3 regions of the Allobosea sp. NPDC055594 genome follow, and region 1 is predicted to be linked to each of the others. Evidence: riboswitches for the same ligand, from Rfam matches in the RefSeq annotation. Region 1 holds a riboswitch; each other region holds the start of a gene.
What was found. A riboswitch is a leader RNA that binds a small molecule or an ion and turns the genes downstream of it on or off. The one in region 1 is predicted to bind cobalamin.
Positions count from the first base shown of each region.

Region 2: another riboswitch for cobalamin. It lies ahead of ACWGRX_RS23215 (CbtB domain-containing protein); the one in region 1 lies ahead of ACWGRX_RS16535 (TonB-dependent receptor plug domain-containing protein).
Region 3: another riboswitch for cobalamin. It lies ahead of ACWGRX_RS13925 (ABC transporter substrate-binding protein); the one in region 1 lies ahead of ACWGRX_RS16535 (TonB-dependent receptor plug domain-containing protein).

Region 1 is NZ_JBSHIO010000007.1:267,731-271,976, reverse strand. Features, by position in the region: gene bigR (sulfite-sensing transcriptional repressor BigR) at 1-36, opposite strand, end outside; gene blh (bifunctional sulfur transferase/dioxygenase Blh) at 43-1,341, opposite strand; cobalamin riboswitch at 1,470-1,669, shown strand; gene ACWGRX_RS16535 (TonB-dependent receptor plug domain-containing protein) at 1,793-3,739, shown strand; gene ACWGRX_RS16530 (ABC transporter substrate-binding protein) at 3,781-4,246, shown strand, end outside.
Region 2 is NZ_JBSHIO010000016.1:76,718-80,963, forward strand. Features, by position in the region: gene cbiB (adenosylcobinamide-phosphate synthase CbiB) at 1-513, shown strand, start outside; gene cobO (cob(I)yrinic acid a,c-diamide adenosyltransferase) at 521-1,132, opposite strand; gene cobU (bifunctional adenosylcobinamide kinase/adenosylcobinamide-phosphate guanylyltransferase) at 1,146-1,658, opposite strand; cobalamin riboswitch at 1,782-1,961, shown strand; gene ACWGRX_RS23215 (CbtB domain-containing protein) at 2,000-2,173, shown strand; gene ACWGRX_RS23220 (CbtA family protein) at 2,186-2,929, shown strand; gene ACWGRX_RS23225 (DUF1636 family protein) at 2,978-3,403, shown strand; gene cobW (cobalamin biosynthesis protein CobW) at 3,400-4,246, shown strand, end outside.
Region 3 is NZ_JBSHIO010000006.1:78,009-82,254, forward strand. Features, by position in the region: gene ACWGRX_RS13915 (NAD(P)/FAD-dependent oxidoreductase) at 1-486, opposite strand, end outside; gene ACWGRX_RS13920 (LysR family transcriptional regulator) at 647-1,540, shown strand; cobalamin riboswitch at 1,575-1,786, shown strand; gene ACWGRX_RS13925 (ABC transporter substrate-binding protein) at 2,062-3,087, shown strand; gene ACWGRX_RS13930 (FecCD family ABC transporter permease) at 3,084-4,121, shown strand; gene ACWGRX_RS13935 (ABC transporter ATP-binding protein) at 4,118-4,246, shown strand, end outside.

The sequences.
Region 1 (4,246 bases):
TGCCCTCGTGTTCACCTGTTCGGCTTGCATCGTCATCGCATCTCAGCCCCAGACCGCGCCCGGCAATGCGTCGAGCGGGATCTTCAGATAACGCCGGCCATTGCCTTCCGGCTCCGGCAGCCGGCCACCCCTGATGTTCACCTGCAGGGCATGGAGGATCAGCTTCGGCATCGGCAGCGTCTTGTCCCGGGCCTGGCGCAGCGCCACGAAGGAGGCTTCGTCCTGGCCGGCGATATGCGGGTTGGCCCGCTTCTGCTCACCAACCGTGCTTTCCCAGCGCGCCGCCCGGCCCCCCGGGCGGTAGTCGTGGCCGGTGAACAGCCGCGTCTCGTCGGGCAAGGCGAGAATGGCCTCGATCGAAGCCCATAGCGCCTTGGCGCTGCCACCGGGAAAATCCGCCCGCGCCGTGCCGGAATCCGGCATGAACAGCGTGTCGTGGACGAAGGCCGCATCACCGATCAGATAGCTCACCGAGGCTAGGGTATGGCCCGGCGAGAACAGCACTGACGCCTCGAGCGATCCGAGCCTGAAGCGTTCGCCCGCCGCGAAGACCTTGTCCCATTGCGAGGCGTCGGCCGGAAAATCCGGCCAGTTGTAGAAATCCTTCCACAGACGCTGAACCGCGACGACCTCGGCGCCGATCGCCGTCGGCGCGCCCGTCTTCGCCTTGAGATAGGCGGCCGCCGAGAAATGATCGGCATGCGGATGGGTGTCGAGAATCCACTCGACGGTGAGGCCCTGCTGCGCGACATAGGCGAGGATGGCATCGGCACTAACGGTCGCGGTCGCGCCCGATTTCTCGTCGAAATCGAGCACGGGATCGATGATCGCACAGCGCGCCGTCGCCGGGTCTGCGACGACATATTGCACGCTGCCGCTGCGCGGCTCGTAAAAGCCCTTGACCTGCGGACTGCGGGCGCTCTCGCGGTCGAGCCAAGCTTTTGCGCCGGCAAGATCGAAGCCGAAGCGCGCGCCGAAACCCTGCACCTCCTCGGCCCTGATCCGTCCGCCCAGGACCTCGCCCAGCACATGCAGGGTCAAGGAGCGCGTACCCCCCTTGCAATGCGCCAGCACCGGCCCCGGCGCCGCGGCGAGCGCCGCCTGGAAGGCCTCGACATCGGCCCGGGTGATGGTCGTCCCGGTCACCGGTACGAAGCTGTAGGCCAGGCCCGCCTCGGTCGCCGCCTGCCTTTCGGCGGCCGAATCTGGCTGGCCCGGTTCCTCGCCATCGGGGCGGTCGTTGACGATGGCCTTGACCCCCCGCGCGGCGAGGGACTTGAAGTCGACGAGGGAGGGCTGCCCAGCGACCGCAAGCCTCTCGGAGATCTCGACGATTTTCATGGCGGCTCCTGTGGCTCGAAATTCAATATACATTTTCATATAATATATAATGATAGTTTGCAACCTCCTTCGTCGCGCCACGGGACACCTCCCGCTCCCATCGCGCGTTGACGCCGCCTCATTCCCGCCCTACTCGTAAACACGACGGTTCCCTCACGGGATCAAAAGGGAACGCAGTGCAGGTGGCTCGCCACCCCATGCTGCGGCTGCCCCCGCAACTGTAAGCGGCGAGCCTTTCGCCATACGCCACTGGGGCCTCGGCCCTGGGAAGGCGGTGAGAAGGCGCTGACCCGCGAGCCAGGAGACCTGCCGTCAGTCGTGGTCACACGCGAACACGTTCGGACGGGGTGTTTCGATCGCTGGTTCACTTGCGCGCTGCCCTTTTCGGGTGCGGGCGGGAGATCGCGTTCGCGGTGACGTGCCACAACGTTGACCGCCCGAGGTTTCTTCCGTGCTCCCCTTCCCCCAGACCGCCCTGCGCGGCCCCTTGCCGTTCGCCTTCCTGCTGCTCGCCGGCACCTCGCTGAACCCCCTTGCCGCCGGGGCCCAGTCGGGACCTGAAACGATCCGGCTCGACGAGGTCGTGGTCAGCGCCACCGGCACGCCGACCCCGGCACGCGAGGTCGCGAGCTCCGTCACCGTCATCACCGCCGACCAGATCCAGCGCGAGCAGCGCCGGACGCTACCGCAGGCGCTCGCTGCCGTGCCGGGCCTCAACATCGTCCAGATCGGCGGCCCTGGCGGTCAGACCTCGGTGTTCATGCGCGGCACCAATTCGAACCACGTCAAGGTGCTGATCGACGGCATCGAGGCCAACGACCCGTCGACGCCGAACCGGTCCTTCGATTTCGGCTCGATGCTGACCGACGACGTCGAGCGCATCGAGGTACTGCGCGGCCCGCAGAGCGGCCTCTACGGCGCCAACGCGATCGGCGGCGTGATCTCGATCGTCACCAGGCGCGGCGAAGGACCGCCAAAGGCGACCGCGCGCGTCGAGGCCGGCTCGCACGGCACCTTCAACCAGGCCGCAGGCTTCAGCGGCGGCGACGACCGTTTCAACTACGCCTTCAACGTCTCCCATATGCGCTCGGACTCGACCGATTCCGTGCCGCCGAACCTGATCCCGCCGGGCGTGCGCGTGAAGCCCAATGCCTATGACGCCTATAGCTACTCCAGCCGCCTCGGCTTCGCCTTGACCGACACGCTCAGCGTCAACTGGGTCGGCCGCTATACCGACGGGCAGTTTCGCTCGACCTATGACAGCGGCTTCCCCAGTCGGCCGACATCCTACCGATCGCTTTCGAACTACGCCCAGGCCTTCACCCGCGGCGAGGTGGTCTGGGATCCGCTGGGAGGTCGCTTTGTGAACCGTTTCGGCGTGTCATACTCGAACCAGGATCGCTCCTACCGCTCCCCCGACGCATTCGGGGCCCTCGGCCTGCCGACGGAGAACCTGGGTGAGCGGACCAAGCTCGATTGGCGGGGCGATCTCGAACTCGCCAAGGGGCACATGCTGATCGGCGGCCTCTCCTATGAGCGCGAGCGGCTGGACACCCCCAGCCTCACGGCCTCGAACGGCAACAAGGCGGCCTATCTCGAATATCAGGGCAATGTCGCCGACCGCTTCTTCCTGGCCGCCAACATCCGTCACGACCACGATGACAGCTATGGTGGCCACACCACCTACCGGATCGCGCCGGCCTACATCGTTCCAGGGACCGAGACCAAGCTGAAGGCGAGCTATGGCACCGGTTTCAAGGCGCCGACGCTCGCCGAACTCTTCATCGACTACCGGCCGGGCTTCAACTTCTTCGGCAACCCGAATCTCAAGCCGGAGGAGAGCCGGGGCTGGGACGTCGGATTCGAGCAGCCGCTTCTGGACCGGCGCGTTCAGTTCGGTGCGACCTGGTTCCAGAACGACATTCAGAACCTGATCGCGACCAACGCGGCGCGCAACTCCTACGCCAATATCGGAAAGGCCGAGACGAAGGGTGTCGAGTCCTTCGCCGCGCTGCAGATCTCCGAGCAGTTGCGTGTCAGGGCCGACTACACCTTCACGCTCGCCAAGGATGAGGTCGCGCGACAGGAACTGCTGCGCCGGCCGCGTCACAAGGCAAGCGGCACAGTCACCTGGACCCCGATGGATAAGCTCAGCCTCTCGGCGACGCTGATCTATGTCGGTCCCTGGGTCGACGGGAACCGGGACTTTTCGGTGCCTCGCCTGAAGGCCAAGGGCGCGACGCTGGTCAACCTCGCCGCCGAGTACAAGGCCACCGACAAGGTCACGGTCTTCGGGCGCGTCGACAACCTGTTCGACAAACGCTGGGAGAATCCCGTCGGCTTCCTCGTGCCCGGCTTCGGCGCCTTCGGTGGCGTCAAGGTCGCGTTCGGCGGATGATGGCGGAGCGCCGCTCAAAATGCGCCCTCGGCGCAGCGCTCGTGGTCGCGAGCCTCGCGCTCGCGGCTACGCCGGCAGCGGGCGCGAGGCCGGAGCGCATCGTCTCGCTCAACATGTGCACGGACGAGCTCGTGCTGCGCCTCGCCGATCCCGCGGCGATCGCCTCGGTGACCTGGCTCTCGCAGGACCCGCGCAACGCCAATATGGCAGAGGCGGCCCGCCGGTACCCGGCCAATCACGGCCTCGTCGAGGAATTGCTGGCCTTCCGGCCCGATCTCGTCATCGCCGGGAGCTTCACCACCCGCAATACCGTCGCGCTGCTGAAGCGCGTCGGCGCACCGGTCAGGGAATTCGGCGTGCCGCGCGACCTCGCCGGGGTCAAGGCCCAGATCGCCGAGATGGCGGCGCTGCTCGGAGAGCCGGCCCGCGGCGAAGCCCTGATCGGCGAGATCGACGCCCGCCTCGCGCTCCTGGCGCAGCGTATCGGCAAGGAGCGGCCGAAGGCGC
Region 2 (4,246 bases), on a different contig from region 1:
GAGAATTTCTCCGACGGCATCATCGCGCCGGCCTTCTGGCTCGGCGTGTGCGGCTTGCCGGGCGCGGCCCTCTACAAGGCAATCAACACAGCCGATTCGATGATCGGCCACAAATCGCCGCGCCATCTCGCCTTCGGCTGGGCGGCGGCGCGGCTCGACGACCTCGTCAACCTGCCGGCCTCGCGGCTGACCGCCCTGCTGCTGATCGGTGCGGCGGCGCTCGACCGGCAGGCCGATGCCTCCGCCGCCTGGCGCGCCGTGCACCGCGACGCAAGGCGCCACCGCTCGCCCAATGCCGGCTGGCCGGAGGCGGCAATGGCGGGGGCGCTCGGGCTTCGGCTCGCCGGGCCGCGCGTCTATGGCGCGGTCAGGGTCGAGGATGGCTGGATGGGCGACGGACGGGCCGAGGCGAAGGCGGCCGACATCCGACGGGCGCTCGGGCTCTACCGGAAATCCTGCCTGATCCTGTGGGGGCTGGCGGGGCTCGGCAGCCTCACAGTGCTGGCTGGCTGAGCGACGCTCAGAACTCGATCCCCTCCTGCGCCTTCACGCCGGCGGCGAAATGGTGCTTCACCAGCGTCATCTCGGTGACGAGATCGGCGGCGTCGATCAACTCCGGCTTGGCGTTGCGGCCGGTGACGACGATGTGGAGACCGGGCCGGCGCGCCTGCAGCACCGCCACGACCTCGGCCAGCGGCAGATAGTCGTAGCGCAGGGCGATGTTGAGCTCGTCCAGCACTAGGAGCCGGATGCTCTCGTCGGCCATCAGCTCCTTCGCCTTCTCGAAGGCTCTCGTCGCGGCGGCAATGTCGCGGGCCTTGTCCTGCGTCTCCCAGGTGAAGCCCTCGCCCATCGAATGCCAGGAGATCTGATCGCCGAAGGCCTCCAGCGCCCTGCGTTCGCCGGTCGACCAGGCGCCCTTGATGAACTGCACGACGCCGATGCGCCAGCCATGGCCGAGCGCCCGCAGGATCAGGCCGAAGGCGGCGGTCGACTTGCCCTTGCCGGGTCCGGTGTTGACGATCAGCAGCCCCTTCTCGAGCGTCTTGCCGGCGACCTCGGCGTCCTGGACAGCCTTGCGCTTCTCCATCTTCGCCTTGTGGCGGGCGGCCTCGCCATCATCGATCGTCATCGCTTCTTCCCTGCTATTTCACCTGCATCGGCAGACCGGCGACCATGAAGACCACGCGCTCCGCCTGACTCGCAAGGCGCTGGTGCAACCGCCCGGCCTCGTCGCGGAAGCGGCGGGCGAGCGCATTCTCCGGCACGATGCCGAGGCCGACCTCGTTCGAAACCAGCACGATCGGCCCCTGCGCCTCGCGGCAGGCGAGCATCAAATCACCTGTGGCGATGGCGATATCGCGCTCGGCCAGGATGAGATTGGTCAGCCAGAGCGTCAGGCAGTCGACCAGCACCGGCCGCCCGCGCGGAACGACACGCAGAGCCTCGGGCAGCGCCATCGGCGCGTCGATCGTCCGCCAGTCCGGAGAGCGGCGGGCCCGGTGCTCGGCGATCCGCGCGCGCATCTCCTCGTCATAGGCCTGGGCGGTGGCGATGTAGATCCAGGGAGCCGGCAGGGCTTCGATCAGCGTCTCGGCATGGCGGCTCTTGCCGGAACGGGCGCCGCCGAGGACGAGGGTGAGCGGTGGAACGGTCATGTCTTGGTCTCCGCGTCGTGCTCGGGCGCAGAGCCGAGCATCTCTTTCAGGAGATTCTCGGCTCTTCGCTACGCTTCCGGCCGAGAATGACGTGAGTGCATTGCACAGCGCCCGCCGGATGGCTAATGATCATCCCCGACGGTGCCTCGGCGACGAGGTGAAAAGGGAACGCGGTGCGATGCCGCGGCTGCCCCCGCAACTGTAAGCGGCGCGTCCTGCGCCATCGGCCACTGGGTTTCCCGGGAAGGCGGAGCAGGACACCAAGCCGTGAGCCAGGAGACCTGCCGTCTTTCGATGTCGTCCAACAGGCTGCCGGTGGGGTGGCCAGGAAGTGAACCAAGATGAATACGGCTACCGTCTCCAGCCAGGCCAGCGTCTCCGAGCGCGCGAAAGCCGTCGCCGCGGCGCTGATCCTCGGCTTCGTGCTGGTCTACACCGTCGGCTTCGCGGCCTCCGCGAATGTCCACAATGCGGCGCATGACGCCCGCCACGGCCTCGCCTTCCCCTGCCACTGACGGGGAAGCCAAATGGTCACGCGTGTTCTCACGGTCAGTCTTCTGGCCGGGCTTCTGGCTGGGCTGCTGATATCGGCGCTCCAGCACGTCACCACGACGCCGCTCATCCTCAAGGCGGAGACCTATGAGGCGGCGCTGCGCGCGCAGCCCGCACCGATGCAGGCGGCTTTCACCGGCGAAGCCCGCATCCACCTCGCGCACGGCCCGGCCGCGCATGGGGACGAGCATGAATGGAAGCCGCAGGACGGTTTCCAGCGCACCGCCTTCACCAGCCTGGTGACGATCGGCACCGCGATCGGCTTCGCCGCCCTGTTGCTCGCCGGCATGATCGCGGCGAACGAGCGGATCGACGAGCGCCGGGCCCTGGCCTGGGCGGTCTGCGGCTTCCTCGCCTTCGGGCTCGCCCCGGCTATGGGGCTGGCGCCGGAACTGCCGGGCGCAGCCGCGGCGGAGCTACAGCACCGGCAGCTCTGGTGGCTGATGACCGCAGCCGTCACCGCAGGCGCGCTCTTCGTCTTCCTGCGGGTCGAGGCCTCCTGGGCAAGGGCGCTCGCCGTGCTCGCTTTGCTGCTGCCGCATCTGATCGGCGCGCCGCACCCGGTCGCTCCGGAAAGCCGGGTCCCCGCCGAGATCGCGGCGCATTTCGCGGCGCTCTCGCTCGCCATCCAGGCCGCGCTCTGGCTCGCCACCGGCTTCGCCGTCGGCGTGCTCTGGCCCTGGGTCACGCGCCGCAGCGCCGCCACCGCGGCAGCCTGACGCCTCGCGCGGCCGGAAACGGCCGCGCCAGTCCAAGGAAGCAGTCTCATGCTCGAAGGCGATCTCGCCCTCGCGACCGTCGCCCGGCTGGAGCCGGGCTGCACCATCCATGTCTGCACAGCCTGCCGGCGCCAGCGCGACGATCTGCCTGACGGCTATGACCGGCCGGGCGTCGAGCTCGCATCGGCCCTGGCCGCGCGCCTTGCCGGCAGCCGCGTCGCCGTCGTCGAGGTCGAATGCCTCGCCGTCTGCAAGCGGCCGTGCACCATCGCGCTCGCCGCCGACGGCAAGTGGACCTATCTGATCGGTGACCTCGACACCGACAGCCATCTCGACGAGATCGTCGGCGCGGCGCAGAGCTTTGCCGCCAGCGCCAACGGTATCGTTCCCTGGAAGGAAAGACCCGCCTCGTTCCGCAAGGGCGTGGTCGCGCGCGTGCCTCCGCTGCCGCGCCAACAAGGATCAGATCAATGAACGCTCCGCAGAACCCCGCGCTCGGCAAGGTGCCATGCACGATCATCACCGGCTTCCTCGGCGCCGGGAAGACGACCCTCGTCCGGCATCTGCTCGAGAATGCCGGCGGCAAGCGCCTCGCCGTGCTGGTCAACGAATTCGGCGATCTCGGCTTCGACGGCTCCTTCATCGCCGGCTGCGGCATCGAGGGCTGCTCGGAGGATGACATCGTCGAGCTGCCGAATGGCTGCATCTGCTGCACCGTCGCCGATGACTTCGTGCCGGCACTGGAGAAGCTGCTCGACCGGCCGAACCCGCCGCAACACATCCTGATCGAGACCTCGGGCCTCGCTCTGCCGAAGCCGCTGGTCCAGGCCTTCAACTGGCCGGCGATTCGCAGCCGCGTCACCGTCGACGGCGTGATCGCCGTGGTCGACGGGCCGGCCGTCGCCGAGGGCCAGTTCGCCGATGATCCCGAAGCCCTGAAGGCGCAGGCGGCTCAGGACCAGTCGGTCGACCACGACAACCCGCTGGAGGAGGTCTTCGAGGACCAGATCCTCTGCGCCGACCTGATCCTGCTCAACAAGAGCGACCTCGTCGACGCGGAAGGGCGCGAGCGGGTCAAGGCCGAGATCGCCGAGCATCTGCCCAAGGCGATCAAGGTGGTCGAGACCGCTCATGGCAAGGTCGAGCCGGCCCTGATCATCGGGCTGGGCGCCGCCGCCGAAGCCGACCTCGCGGCGCGCCCCTCGCATCATGGCGAGGGCGAGGACCATGATCATGACGATTTCGACAGCGTCGCCCTGCCGCTGCCGGAAGCCGGCTCGCCGGAGGAACTCGTCGCCCGCCTCGCCAAGGCCGCCG
Region 3 (4,246 bases), on a different contig from region 1:
GCTCCGCTGCAGCAGGCGCTGGGTGATCTCGTAGCCGAGCGCATGCCCGTCATCGGGGATTTCGAGGGCGAAGCAGACGCCGTCGCCGAGGCCGGGAATGCGGTTGAGCAACGTCGGCCGGTCGACATCGAGCACGCGCTCGCCGGCGGCAGCGAGATCGGCGCCGTGCTCGGCGACGAGCTCAGCCTCGAGCCGGGTGCGGGCAACGAGAAAAGTCGAGCGGCGATGGAACAGGCCGCGCAGCAAACCGTCGGCCTCGCAGCTTCCGTAGAAGGCGCGGGCATGGCGGGCGAGGTCCATCATCGGGCCGGGCTTCTTGCTCGCGACCGAGACCGCGCCGTCCGAAGCGCCGGTCGCTCCGGCCGCCGGTCCCGACGCGTCGAGCAGCGTGACCCGCGCCCCGGCCGCCGCCAGGAAATGCGCGGCGGCGGCGCCGACGATTCCGGCGCCGATCACAGCGACATGAAGGGAAGGAGAGCGGGCCATGCGAGGCGACGGGGGCGTCCTTGAAAGCGATGCGCGACCCTCGGTCGCTTCGCCTTTCGGGTCGATCCAAATGATCCGCCCCGACTTGCGCCATTGTTTGAAAGTGGCGAAAGGTCACCGCCTATGGCTAAGAGTGAGGCTCCCCGCCGCGGAACGAGCCATGCGCGAAGCCAATCTGACGCTGATCCAGACCTTCTTCATCGTCGCACGCGACGGCTCCTATTCGGCCGCGGCGCGCAAGCTGGGGATGAGCTACCAGTCGGCCGCGAACCATGTCCGCCGGCTCGAACAGGTGCTCGAGGAGCGCCTCGTCCTCTCCGAGCAGGGCGCCAAGACGGTGACGCTGACGCCGCGCGGGCGCAGCCTCTACAAGCTCCTGCTGCCGGAGCTCGACACGGTTCTGGCGAGGCTCGACCGCACGCTCGACAAGGAGCGGCCGGTGCTGCGCATCGGCCTGCCGCAGGCGATCTTCTACTATCTGCTGCCGCCGATCCTGGCCCGGTTCCGCGAGCTCTTCCCGCAGGTCGAGATCGTCGCCTATGAGCGCGACACCTCCCTGCCCGAGATGATCAAGGACGGCAGTCTCGATCTGTGCATCACCGAGCGCTATTTCGGCGACCCGAACGTGCCGCAGCACCTGATCTGTACCTATCGGCCGGCGCTGGTCTTCCCGACCGCCTGGGGCTCAGCACCCGCTCCCGGCGCGATCCGGGAATGGGCGCAAGGGCGCCCCTTCGTGACCTATGAGCCTGGCCAGCTGCTGCGCAATCTCGCCATCGACTATCTGCGCCCGGACGGCGCGGAGATGGAGATTGCGATCTCGACCTCCGGCAGCTCGAGCGTGAAGCGCTGCGTCGAGGCCGGACTCGGCTTCGCGATCATCCCGGCCTGGTGCCTCGACGGCGGCGAGACCAGTATCGCCGGACTCGAGATCGCTGAGCTGCCGGAGATCCCGATCTATTTCGGCGAGGCGAGCTTCCTGGCCCGCAACCCTTATGTCGTGACGCTACGCCAGCTCTGCGGCAACCTGATGCAGACGGCGCCGGTCCCGTAGGTTCCAGCCGCTTGACGCCGTTCCTCGCCGATCTATGGTCTGGCCCGATCATGGTTCTCTAGGCGTCACGGCCTGGAGCTAAGAGGGAATTCGGTGAGGCGCGCAGCGCCAAGGCCGAGGCTGCCCCCGCAACTGTAAGCGGCGAGCTCTCCACCCATCGTCCACTGGCGCTCGCGTGCCGGGAAGGCCGGGAGGAACCAGCATCGACCCGCGAGCCAGGAGACCTGCCCTGATCGTCGGAAAGGTCTTTCGGGCGGGGTGCTCCGGAGGGTTGCTGGCAGGCGCGGGACGAAGATCCCGCCGCTCCGTCGCAATCGCCTGCTTCCCGCCTTCATCTCGGGGAGCGATGAATCCAGATGCCCATCTCCAACAGCGCCGCCGGCGCCTTTTCCCGCGCCAGCTTGACAGGCCACGGCGCAGGCTTCTATCAGTTTTGTTATAACATTACATATCAACTCCCACCGCACCCGGCGGGCTCACTCCCCGGCGCCGTCCGCTCTCTCCTGCCTTCGAAGGGTCCCATGCGCGCCGTCCAGCGTTTCCGCCTCCCGCTCGCCCTGGCCGCCGGCCTGTGTCTCGCCACGGCCGCACAGGCGGCACCGACGCAGTACCCGCTGACGCTGGAGAACTGCAGGGAGACCGTCACCTTCAGCCAGGCGCCAAAGCGTGTGGTCGCGGTCGGCCAGACGCAGACCGAAATCCTCTATGCGCTCGGCCTCGGCGACCGCGTCGTCGGCACCGCCGTCTGGTTCAGCCCGGTCGCCAAGCCCTATGAGGCCGTGAATGCCAAGGTGAAGCGGCTCGCCGACAATGACCCGAGCTTCGAAGCGGTCGTCGCCCAGGAGCCCGACCTCGTCACCGCGATGTTCGAATGGCATATCGGGCCGAACGGCATCGTCGGGAAGCGCGACCAGTTCGCCAAGGTCAAGGTACCGACCTATGTCTCGCCGACCGATTGCGTCGGCAAGGACAATTCCGGCCCCGGCGACGGCGTGCGGACCAAGATGTTCGGCATGGAACTGGTCTACCAGAACATCCGCGAATTCGGCCAGATCTTCGACGTTTCCGACCGTGCCGAGGCACTGGTCGCCGAGCTGAAAGCGCGCGAGGAGAAGGCGGTCCAGTCGGTCGCCGGACTGAAGGCACGGGACGTGCCCGTCGCCGTCTGGTTCTCCAGCAAGGACATCAAGGGCGACGCCTTCATCGCAGGCAAGAACGGCGTGCCGGCCTATATCCTCTCGAAGCTCGGCGCCCGCAACGTCATCACCACCAATGAGGAATGGCCGCTGGTCGGCTGGGAAAGCATCGCGGCCGCGAACCCCGCCGTGATCGTCGTGGTCAGGATGGATCGCCGGCGCTTTCCCGCCGACGATATCGACCTCAAGCTCAACTTCCTCAGGACCGACCCGGTGGCGAGCAAGCTCGATGCCGTCAAGCAGGACAGGATCGTGGTGATGGATGTCGGCGCGACGCGCGCCGGGCTCGACACCGTCGACGGCATCGAGGCACTGGCGCGCGGCATCGAGCGCTTCGGCCTGGCGCGGTGAGCCACCACCCCGTCCAGCCGAACTGGCCGGCGCGGATCGGCATCGCGGTCGCGGCGCTGGCCGCGCTGGTCTTCGCCATCGCCCTTGCGGTGACGATCGGAGAGATGCGGATTCCGCTGGCGACCGCCTTCCAGGCGCTCGGCAACGGGCTGTTCGATCTCGGCTATCCGGTCAGCGCGATCCAGCAGGGCGTGATCTTCGACTACCGGCTGAGCCGGGCGCTGATGGCGGGGCTGTGCGGCGGGGCACTGGCGCTGTCGGGCGCTATCCTGCAGGCGCTGCTGCGCAACCCGCTGGCCGAGCCCTATATTCTCGGCATCTCGGCCGGCGCCTCGACCGGCGCGGTTGCGGTAATGATCCTCGGCTTCGGCGGGGCGGCGCTGACCGTCTCCGGCGGCGCCTTCCTCGGCTCGGTCGCGGCCCTGCTGATCGTCGCGCTGCTGGCCGCCGGCGCCGGCGGGGCGAGCGACCGCGTCATCCTCGCGGGGGTCGCCGGCTCGCAGCTCTTCAACGCCGCGACGGCGACGATCGTCACGACGCTCGCCAGCGCCGAGCAGGCGCGCGGCGTGATGTTCTGGCTGCTCGGCAATTTCGGCGGTGTGCGCTGGCCGGACGTCTTCGTCGCGACGCCGGTCGCGCTCGCCGGCTTCGCGATCTGCATGCTGCACGCCAAGGCGCTCGACGCCTTCGCCTTCGGGGCCGATGCCGCCGCCTCGCTCGGCGTCGCGGTGACGCGCGTGCGCATCATACTCTTCGCGGTGACCGCGGTGATGACCGCGACCATGGTCAGCATCGTCGGCACGATCGGCTTCGTCGGCCTCGTCATCCCGCACGCGGCCCGCTTCCTGGTCGGCCCCGGCCATACCCGCCTGCTGCCGGTCTGCCTCGTCATCGGCGCAATCTTCATGATCCTCGCCGACATCCTCTCGCGTATCCTGGTGCCGCAGCAGATCCTGCCGATCGGCGTCGTCACCGCGCTGGTCGGCGCACCGGCCTTCGCCATCATCCTCTATCGCGCCAGGCGGCCGGCATGACGCTCTCGGCACGCGACGTTTCCTGGGGCACCTCCGGGCGCATGATCGTCGGCGGCGTGACGCTCGAAGCCGCGCCCGGCAAGATCCTCGGCCTGATCGGGCCGAACGGCTCCGGCAAGTCGAGC